One region of the Aureimonas sp. SA4125 genome, then DNA from elsewhere that is predicted to be linked to it. Evidence: predicted binding sites of a transcription regulator. Region 1 holds the regulator's gene; each other region holds the start of a gene.
The links. The regulator LexA, encoded in region 1, represses DNA repair genes until DNA is damaged. The targets are predictions, from matches to a motif close to TGTTCNNNNTGTGTTCNG.

Region 2: a site for LexA is predicted at 1,287-1,304, ahead of ruvC (crossover junction endodeoxyribonuclease RuvC). Genes of this name have one in related genera too.
Region 3: a site for LexA is predicted at 968-985, ahead of rmuC (DNA recombination protein RmuC). Genes of this name have one in related genera too.
Region 4: a site for LexA is predicted at 1,170-1,187, ahead of Sa4125_RS15455 (UvrD-helicase domain-containing protein). Genes of this name have one in related genera too.

What each region holds. Positions count from the first base shown of each region.
Region 1 is NZ_AP025032.1:2,404,362-2,406,560, reverse strand. Features, by position in the region: gene Sa4125_RS11150 (ComEC/Rec2 family competence protein) at 1-742, shown strand, start outside; gene lexA (transcriptional repressor LexA) at 806-1,531, opposite strand; gene glp (gephyrin-like molybdotransferase Glp) at 1,614-2,199, opposite strand, start outside.
Region 2 is NZ_AP025032.1:829,912-832,110, forward strand. Features, by position in the region: gene Sa4125_RS03785 (YebC/PmpR family DNA-binding transcriptional regulator) at 1-505, shown strand, start outside; gene Sa4125_RS03790 (Uma2 family endonuclease) at 564-1,148, opposite strand; gene ruvC (crossover junction endodeoxyribonuclease RuvC) at 1,366-1,884, shown strand; gene Sa4125_RS03800 (AbrB/MazE/SpoVT family DNA-binding domain-containing protein) at 1,961-2,199, shown strand, end outside.
Region 3 is NZ_AP025032.1:227,693-229,891, reverse strand. Features, by position in the region: gene fmt (methionyl-tRNA formyltransferase) at 1-383, opposite strand, end outside; gene def (peptide deformylase) at 400-909, opposite strand; gene rmuC (DNA recombination protein RmuC) at 1,019-2,173, shown strand.
Region 4 is NZ_AP025032.1:3,261,636-3,263,834, forward strand. Features, by position in the region: gene Sa4125_RS15445 (hypothetical protein) at 1-141, opposite strand, end outside; gene Sa4125_RS15450 (dienelactone hydrolase family protein) at 138-1,013, opposite strand; gene Sa4125_RS15455 (UvrD-helicase domain-containing protein) at 1,213-2,199, shown strand, end outside.

The DNA of each region.
Region 1 (2,199 bases):
CTTTCCGGAACAGCCGGGTGCTGGCTTCGAGGCGCCGGCTGGCCGGCCGGCGCTCTCGTTTCAATGCGAAGCGCTTTCACCGGCCCCGGACAAAGGGTCAAATTTCCCCGCCAGGGTCACGGCCGCCGCCGACTCTGCTCCGACCGCCGACAATGCCACGGCGCCAGGCCTTCCGCCCGCCGGGGCAAAGACCTTTCAGTCCGCTGGCGTAAAACCCACGACAATCGCCAGTTCGCGACGACAAAGGCCGATGGCCTTCTGCCGTGCGACGACGAGAGGCGGTATCCGGGTGACCTGGACCGACGACTATCGGCAAACCGGCCGGGCCTGCGACGAGGGAGATGTCGCCATCGTGGCGCGCGCCATCCGGCTCGATGCCTGCCGCTCCGGCGCGATGTTGCTGACGCTCAAGACCCTGCGCCGAAGCGGCTCGATCGCCGTCTACGGCGATGGCCCCGGGCCGCGCCAGGTGGCATCGATCGATTCCGCGCCTGAGCCCTGGAATCGCCACCGCGACGCACCCTGGCCGGAGACCTGGCGGAACCCCTCGACCGCGGTGTCATCGCAACCAGACGTGTCGGCACAACCGGACTCGTCGGCACAGCCGGACTCGTCGGCGCAATCGGACCCGGCGGATTCGCTCCTCGGCGTCAGCCCCGCAGGCGAGCGGATCACGCCTGACGGCCGGCAGACTACACCGACGTTGGCCCAGCCCGCATCGGCTGCATCCTCGTCTCCATGACGCAACCGGGGAGGGATGCACCGGCGGGCAGGCGCGATGTCCTGCGAGAGGCCCCGGCGTTTGTCAGTACCGTCGAATCAGCCCGACGAGGCGGCCCTGGACCTTGACCCGGTCCGATCCGAAGATGCGGGTCTCATAGGCCGGGTTTGCCGCTTCCAAGGCGATGGTGTTGCCGCGACGGCGAAAGCGCTTCAGCGTCGCCTCCTCCTCGTCGACGAGGGCGACGACGATGTCTCCAGGCGTCGCCGTGTCGGCACGCCGGATGACGACGGTGTCGCCGTCGAGGATGCCCGCCTCGATCATCGAGTCGCCCTTGACCTCCAGGGCGAAGTGTTCGCCCGCACCCAGCATGTCGGGCGGCACGAAGATCTGCTGCGTGTTGTTCTGGATCGCGGCGATCGGAACGCCCGCGGCGATGCGACCCATCATCGGAATGCCGACCGCGCTGTTCTCGTTGGAGACGGCGCGCGGGCGCTTCTGCAGGGAGGCGACTTCGGCCACCGGCTCGGTGCGGGCCCGGGAGTTCTCGACGATGCTCGGCGTGAACGCCGTCCGCTTCGGCATCTGCGTCACCGAATCGGGCAGTCGCAACACTTCCAGCGCGCGAGCGCGATTCGGCAGGCGGCGAATGAAGCCGCGTTCTTCGAGTGCGGTGATCAGCCGGTGGATGCCGGATTTCGACCGGAGGTCCAGCGCATCCTTCATCTCGTCGAAGGACGGCGGCACGCCGACTTCCTGCAACCGTCCATGAATGAACATCAGCAGATCGTGCTGCTTGCGCGTCAGCATCGGTGAGAATCCCTATAAAACAAAACCTGAACAAACCTATCTGTTCTAGTTGTGTTCCGCAAGGGGCGGTGGCGCGACTGCCTCAGTCGAGCAGGATGTAGCGGCAGGGGTCGCCGGCTCTTGCGGCGGACGCGAACGGCTCGCGCCGGAGCAGTACGTCGGCCCGGGCATAGACCGAGAGGAGGGAGGAGTCCTGGCGTGTGATGGGCATGACGACCGGTGTCAGGGCCTCTCTCTCGCCAAGCGTCGCGCGGATGAAATCGGCACGCAGATCATTGGCCGGCATATCGGTGCCGAGAACGGCGTTGCGGTACATCGGAGCGCTCGGGCATCCGGCCAGCGTCGATACGAGGGGTCTCAGGAAGAGCGTCGCCGCCACGAGGCTGGACGCGGGATTTCCGGGAAGTCCGACAAGTCGCATCGAGCCGATGCGACCTGCCATCAGCGGCTTGCCCGGACGCATGGCGACCTTCCAGAAATCCGGCGTGACGCCCTTCTGCGCGAACACGTCGGCGACGAGGTCGTGGTCCCCGACGGAGGCGCCGCCGATGGTGACGAAGATGTCGACGTGCTCGGCGAGGGCGCGGTCGAGAAAGCCGCCGATCTCGGCGGCATCGTCGCGCGCGATGCCGTAGTCGAGGGCCACGCCGCCGGCCGACGTCACCATC
Region 2 (2,199 bases), 1.6 Mb from region 1:
CGAGGTCCGCTACGAAGGCTTTGGGCCGGGCGGCGTCGCCGTCATCGTCGAGGCGCTGACCGACAACCGCAACCGCACCGCCTCCAACGTCCGCTCCTATTTCACCAAGTCCGGCGGCGCCCTTGGCGCAACCGGCTCGGTCTCGTTCATGTTCGACAAGGTCGGCGAGATCGTCTTTGCGCCGAAGGCTGGCGATGCCGACAGCGTCATGGAAGCGGCCATCGAGGCGGGGGCCGACGACGTCGTCTCCGACGAGGACGGCCACACCATCGTCACGACCTTCGAAAGCCTTGGCGAAGTGTCGAGCGCGCTCGAGACGGCACTGGGACCCAGCGAAAGCGTCAAGATCATCTGGCGTCCGCAGAATGGCGTGCCTGTCGACGAGGAAAAGGCCGAGAGCGTCATGCGCCTCATCGCCAATCTCGAAGACGACGACGACGTGCAGAGCGTCTATGCCAATTTCGAAGTCGACGACGCCGTCATGGCGAAGCTCTCGGCCGCCTGATCGGTCGCCGCCGATTGTCGGCCAGCTTCGTCACGGCTGACCGGCCGGGGCATCCTGTTTACGCCTCGGTCGGCAGTCCGGCATCATCGTAGATGTCGGCCAACGTCAGCGTCGCGCCGATCTCGGGCAGCGAAATGCTCGCTCCCAGCTCTTCCACGACCAGCGACGCCCAAACGTTCCGGACGCCGCGACGCCAGACGATGACGCGGGGCGCCTCGCTGTCGACGAGAAGCACCACGGCGACCGCCGAATGCGCTTTATATTCCTCGACCTTCTGGAATCGGTCGAAGCGCATGGTCGACGGCGACAGCACCTCGACGAGGACCCGCGGTTCACTGACTTCCATCGACCGGTCCGGTTCCGAGCGGCAGTCGACGAGAATATCAGGGCGGCGGACATTGCCGTTCGGATTGCGGATGGCGATGTCGTCGGTGTGCGGCCGACAGGGGCTGCCGCGCAACTGGTTTCGCAGGGAAGTCAGGATGTTCACGGTGATCGTGTCGTGCCGACGCGACGCTCCCGTCATCGCCTTCGGCGTCAGCACGGGCACGCCGTCGACGAGCTCGTAATTGCAGTCCTGATCGAGCTGCCAGACGAGAAACTCGTCGGCGGTCATTCGCTGCACCGTTTTTGCTCGGCTCATTCCGTGCCTCGCGACGAGAATCGCCATATCATAGGAGGAACGCGGGCAAACGCAAAGCAGGATGTTCGTCCCGCCACGGACACGCACACCAGGGCCGCATTCATCGCCGCATCGCCCATTGCAGCCTGCTCGCCTCCCTGTTGGCATTATGTTCCAATTCGTTCACTCTCTGTCTTCATGCTCTCGACTGATTCGAAGAGAAGCGAGGGTTAACAAAGTGTTACAGCGACCGACAATTCGTATTCTGGGCATCGATCCTGGCCTCCGTCGCACCGGCTGGGGTGTCGTCGAAAGCATCGGCAATTCGCTGAGTTTTGTCGCGGCCGGCACCGTGACCTCGGACGCGAAATTCGATCTCGCCACGCGCCTGCGGCAACTCTACGACGGGCTCCAGGCGGTGATGGCCACCTACCGGCCGGACGAGGCCGCCGTCGAACAGACCTTCGTCAACAAGGACGCGGTGGCGACGCTGAAACTCGGCCAGGCCCGCGGCATCGCCATGGTCGTTCCCGCGCTCGCCGGCCTGCCGGTCGCCGAATATGCGCCGAACGCGGTGAAGAAGGCGGTGATCGGCGTCGGCCACGGCGACAAGAAGCAGATCCACATGATGGTGAAGGTCCTGATGCCGCGGGCGACCTTCGACACGGAAGACGCCGCCGATGCGCTCGCCATCGCCATCTGCCACACCCACCATCGCCAGTCCGCGGCCGCCCGGGCGGCCTTCGAAGCGCGCTGATGTTCTTGACTTGTTCTTGACGGCGACGTAAGTAATACCGACAAGGTATTACCTCTCCAGGCAAGGTGCGGCGTCTGTGCGCGTGACGGAAAACGGCCAGGTGACCATCCCCAAACCCATGCGCGACAAGCTCGGGATCGGTCCGGGAAGCGAGGTCGAGTTCGTCCTGCGTAACGGCGAGATCTTGGTTGAGGCCAATACTGACGCTGCTGAAATCCCCGATGCGGTTTTGATGCGCCACATAGACCGGTACACCGGCAGCTTTAGCTTTGACGGTCTGCAGGCCGATGACGTCTTCCATTGGCTGAGAGACTG
Region 3 (2,199 bases), 2.2 Mb from region 1:
TCGATCGCCCGCTGGATCGGGGCAGCGCCGCGCCAGCGCGGCAGCAGCGAGGCGTGACCGTTGAGACAGAAATGCCGGGGAGTGTCGAGCGCTGCCTGCGGCAACAATAGGCCATAGGCGACGACGACCGCGACATCGGCATCGAGCGCCCGCAGAGCATCGATCGCCGCCGGGTCTCTCAGCGACAGCGGCGAGCGGATCTCGAGGCCCAGGCGCTCGGCCTCGGCCTGCACCGGCGAAGGCGTCAGCGTCAGGCCGCGGCGACCGGCGGCGCGCGGCGGCTGGGTATAGACGCACACGACTTGGTGGCCTGCGGCGACGACGGCGGAAAGGGTCGGCACCGAAAAGGCCGGCGTGCCCATGAAGACGATTTTCAGCGCCATGGCCGCGCTCCCGCGCTCAGGCTCTGCGGGCGATCTTGGTGAACTTCTTCACCACCATCTCCCGCTTCAGCTTGGAGATGTGGTCGATGAACAGGACACCGTCGAGATGGTCGATCTCGTGCTGCAGGCAGGTCGCCAGCAGCCCGCTCGCCTCTTCCTCGTGAATTTTCCCGTCGAGACCGAGAAAACGCACCGTCACCGTCGCCGGGCGCTCGACCTCGGCATAGTAGTCCGGGATCGACAGGCATCCCTCTTCGTAGACCGACCGCGCGTCGGAACGGGTGAGGATTTCCGGGTTCAGGAAGACGCGCGGCGCCTTCTCGTCGTCCTCGCCGGAAAGGTCGATCGTCAGCATGCGCAGTGGCTCGCCGACCTGGATCGCCGCAAGGCCGATGCCCGGCGCATCGTACATCGTCTCCAGCATGTCGTCGGCAAGTTGCCGGACGGCGGCGTCGACCGTCGCCACGGGGGCGGAGACCTTGCGCAGCAGCAGGTCGGGCAGGATGATAAGCGGCTTGATCGTCATCGTCGTGACGTAATGCCTGCGGGCGCGACGGTCAATCTCGCTGTGCCGGCATCACAACTGTTCTTGTTTTGATCTTCCTTTTCGAACCCGGTCGCGCTAACATCTCGAGATGAGCCTCGACTCCCTCCTCACTCTCTTGGACGTCCCCCTCTTCACCGTCGCCGGCCGCTCAGTCGGCCTCGGCACGACGCTTCTAGCCGGTGCGTTGGTGGTGGCGCTGGGCCTTGTCTGGCGCGGGCGCGGGTCCGGCCACGAGGCCGAAAGGCTGGACGCGATCCTGCAGGCGCAGGCCGAGGTCAACGGCCGGATGCAGAGCATGGCGGAGATCTTCGCGGCCCGGCAGGGCGACATGACGCGCACGCTCGCCGAAAGGCTCGACGGCATGTCGTCGCGCGTCGGCCAGTCTATCGCCGCGACGACGAAGGAAACGCAGGAAAGCTTGTCGGGTCTGGCCGAGCGGCTGGCCGTGATCGACCGGGCGCAGGGACGGATCGTCGACCTCGCCGGCGAAGTCGTGCGGCTGCAGGACATCCTCTCCAACAAGCAGACCCGCGGCGCCTTCGGCCAGGGGCGGATGGAGGCGATCGTGATGGATGGGCTGCCCACCGGCGCCTATTCCTTCCAGGCGACGCTGTCGAACGGCAAGCGACCGGACTGCCTCATCACCATGCCGAATGGCGCGCCATCGCTGGCCATCGACGCGAAATTTCCGCTCGAGTCCTGGAGCGCCTTCCGCGAAGCCGAGGACGAGGCGCACCGGCTGTTTTCGGCGCAGCGCCTGCGCCGGGACATGGATGTCCATGTGAAGGCGATCGCGGAAAAGTATCTCCTGCCCGGCGAGACGCAGGATACCGCCTTTCTGTTCGTGCCATCGGAATCGATCTTCGGCGAGTTGCACGAGCATTTCGCCGACATCGTGCAGAAGGCACACCGCGCGCGCGTGGTGATCGTCTCGCCGTCACTGCTGATGCTCTCGATCCAGGTTGTGCAGGCCATCCTGCGCGATACGCGGATGCGCCAGGAAGCCGGCGAAATCCAGAAGGAGGTGCGGCTCCTGACCGAGGATCTCGGGCGCCTCGACGCCCGGGTCGCGGCGTTGAAGACCCACTTTTCCCAGGCCGGCCGCGATGTCGACCAGATCCTTGTCTCGACCGAAAAGCTCCTGAAGCGCGGCGAACGGATCGAGGCTGTGGAGCTTGGCGACCACCATGCGTCGCCAGGTTCGCTATCGCCTTCGATGACCTTTGGTAAGGTCGCGGAGTAATATCCAGAGCTGAAAAGGTCATTTTC
Region 4 (2,199 bases), 860 kb from region 1:
CCGCAGCAGGAAGTGCACCGACGCCGCGGGCGTCGCCGGATCCAGGACTCCTGCCGCGACAAGGAGCGGCAGGGCATTGTTTGGAATTCCGGCCGCCGCGTCAGGCTGGAGAAAGACCTGCCGCGAGGTCCGGCCCGTCACGCGAGCTTGGTCCTCAGGAAGTCGACGGTCCGCTGCCATGCGAGATCGGCGGCCGCCTTGTCGTAGCGCGCGGCCGAGGTGTCGTTGTTGAAGGCGTGGTTGACGCCGTCATAGACATGGATCTGGTGCTCGACGCCTTCCTTCTCCAACGCCGTCTTGTAGGCGTCGATGCCGGCATTGATGCGGGTGTCGAGACCGGCATAGTGCAGCATCATCGCCGCCTTGATCTTGCCGACGTCTGCCTCCTTGGGTTGCCGGCCGTAATAGGCGACGCCGGCCTTGAGATCGGGACCGGCGATGGCGAGCTCGCTGACGAGCGCGCCGCCCCAGCAAAAGCCGATGGCGCCGACCTTTCCGTTCACGCCGTCAGCCTGCCGCAGCCAGACCTCGCTGCCGACGGCGAGCGCGACGGTCTTTGCCGGATCCAGGCCGCCGATCAGTTCGCGCGCCTTGTCCTCGTCGGGCGGCGTTCCGCCTTCGGTCGAGAGAAAGTCCGGTGCCAGCGCCACGAAGCCTTCCTTGGCGAGCCGCCGCGTGACGTCCTGGATGTGGCCGTTGAGGCCCCGGTTCTCGTGGATCACGATGACACCGGGAAAGGGACCATCCCCTTTGGCGGGCTTCACCAGATAGGACTTCATCTCCGTGCCGTCGGCGTTGTAGGTCGCCCAGACTGCCGTGATATCGGGATCGTCCGGGGCGACGACCGCCGCCTTCGCGCCGGAGGCCGCCAGCAACGGTGCCACCGCCGCAGCCGCAGCCGCCGAGCCGGCGAGCCCGCTCAGCTTCTGCATGAAGCCGCGGCGGTCGAGCGTCAGATGCGTATATTCGTCGTAGGCGTCGATCATCGCTTGGGTGATCTCCGTCTGGCTCATCCTGTCCTCCTTCATGATTGACCTTCCTGACGCCGAACGACGATGCCGCCGCGGCACGGTGGTCCGGCGAACATATTATTGCTTCGGTGCGCGGCGGTGGCTTGTGCCGCTGGGCATGCTCGGCTCGACCAGGACGAGCCATGCTGTGGGTCGCCGCGTTCCCCTAGTGTTCCCGCGGATATCGATTAGATAGGAAGCCATGAGCGATTCCAATGATCCGAGCCGGCGCGAGTCGAAAGAGGCAGTGCCACGCGGCGGCGGCATTGCCGCCCGAGCCCTCGCAGCCCGCGGCCAGCGCGCGCCAGACTATCTCGAGGGCCTCAACGCCGAGCAGCGCGCCGCCGTCGAGGCGACGGAGGGTCCGGTGCTCGTGCTCGCCGGCGCCGGCACCGGCAAGACGCGGGTGCTGACGACGCGAATCGCGCATATCCTGTCGACCGGCAAAGCCTATCCGAGCCAGATCCTTGCCGTCACCTTCACCAACCGCGCGGCGCGCGAGATGAAGACGCGCATCGCCCTCCTCGTCGGCGAACAGGTCGAGGGCATGCCCTGGCTCGGCACCTTCCACTCCATCGGCGTGAAGATCCTGCGCCGGCATGCCGAGCTCGTCGGCCTCAAATCCAACTTCACCATTCTCGACACCGACGACCAGATCCGCCTGATCAAGCAGCTGATCCAGGCCGCCAATCTCGACGACAAGCGCTGGCCGGCGCGCGCCTTCGCCGGCCTTGTCGACGGCTGGAAGAACAAGGGCCTGACGCCGAAGGACATCCCGGAGGGCGATGCGCGAGCGTTTGCCGACGGCAAGGGACGGATGCTCTACCAAGCCTATCAGGACCGGCTGGTCAGCCTCAACGCCACCGATTTCGGCGATCTGCTGATGCATCCGATCGCCATTTTCCGCGCCCATCCGGACGTGCTGGCCGAATACCACCGCCGCTTCCGCTACATCCTCGTCGACGAGTACCAGGACACCAATGTCGCGCAATATCTCTGGCTGCGGCTTCTGGCGCAGCGGCCGAAGGCACGGGCCCAACAAGCACAGCCGCATCCGGCACATCCGATCTCCCCCCTTGAGGGGAAGATGCCTGGCAAGGCAGAGGGGGGTGAGCGGGCCTCGATTTATTCCGGCGAGGACGGCGGCAGTTCGCCCCCCTCTGGCCTGCCGGCCATCTCCCCCTCGAGG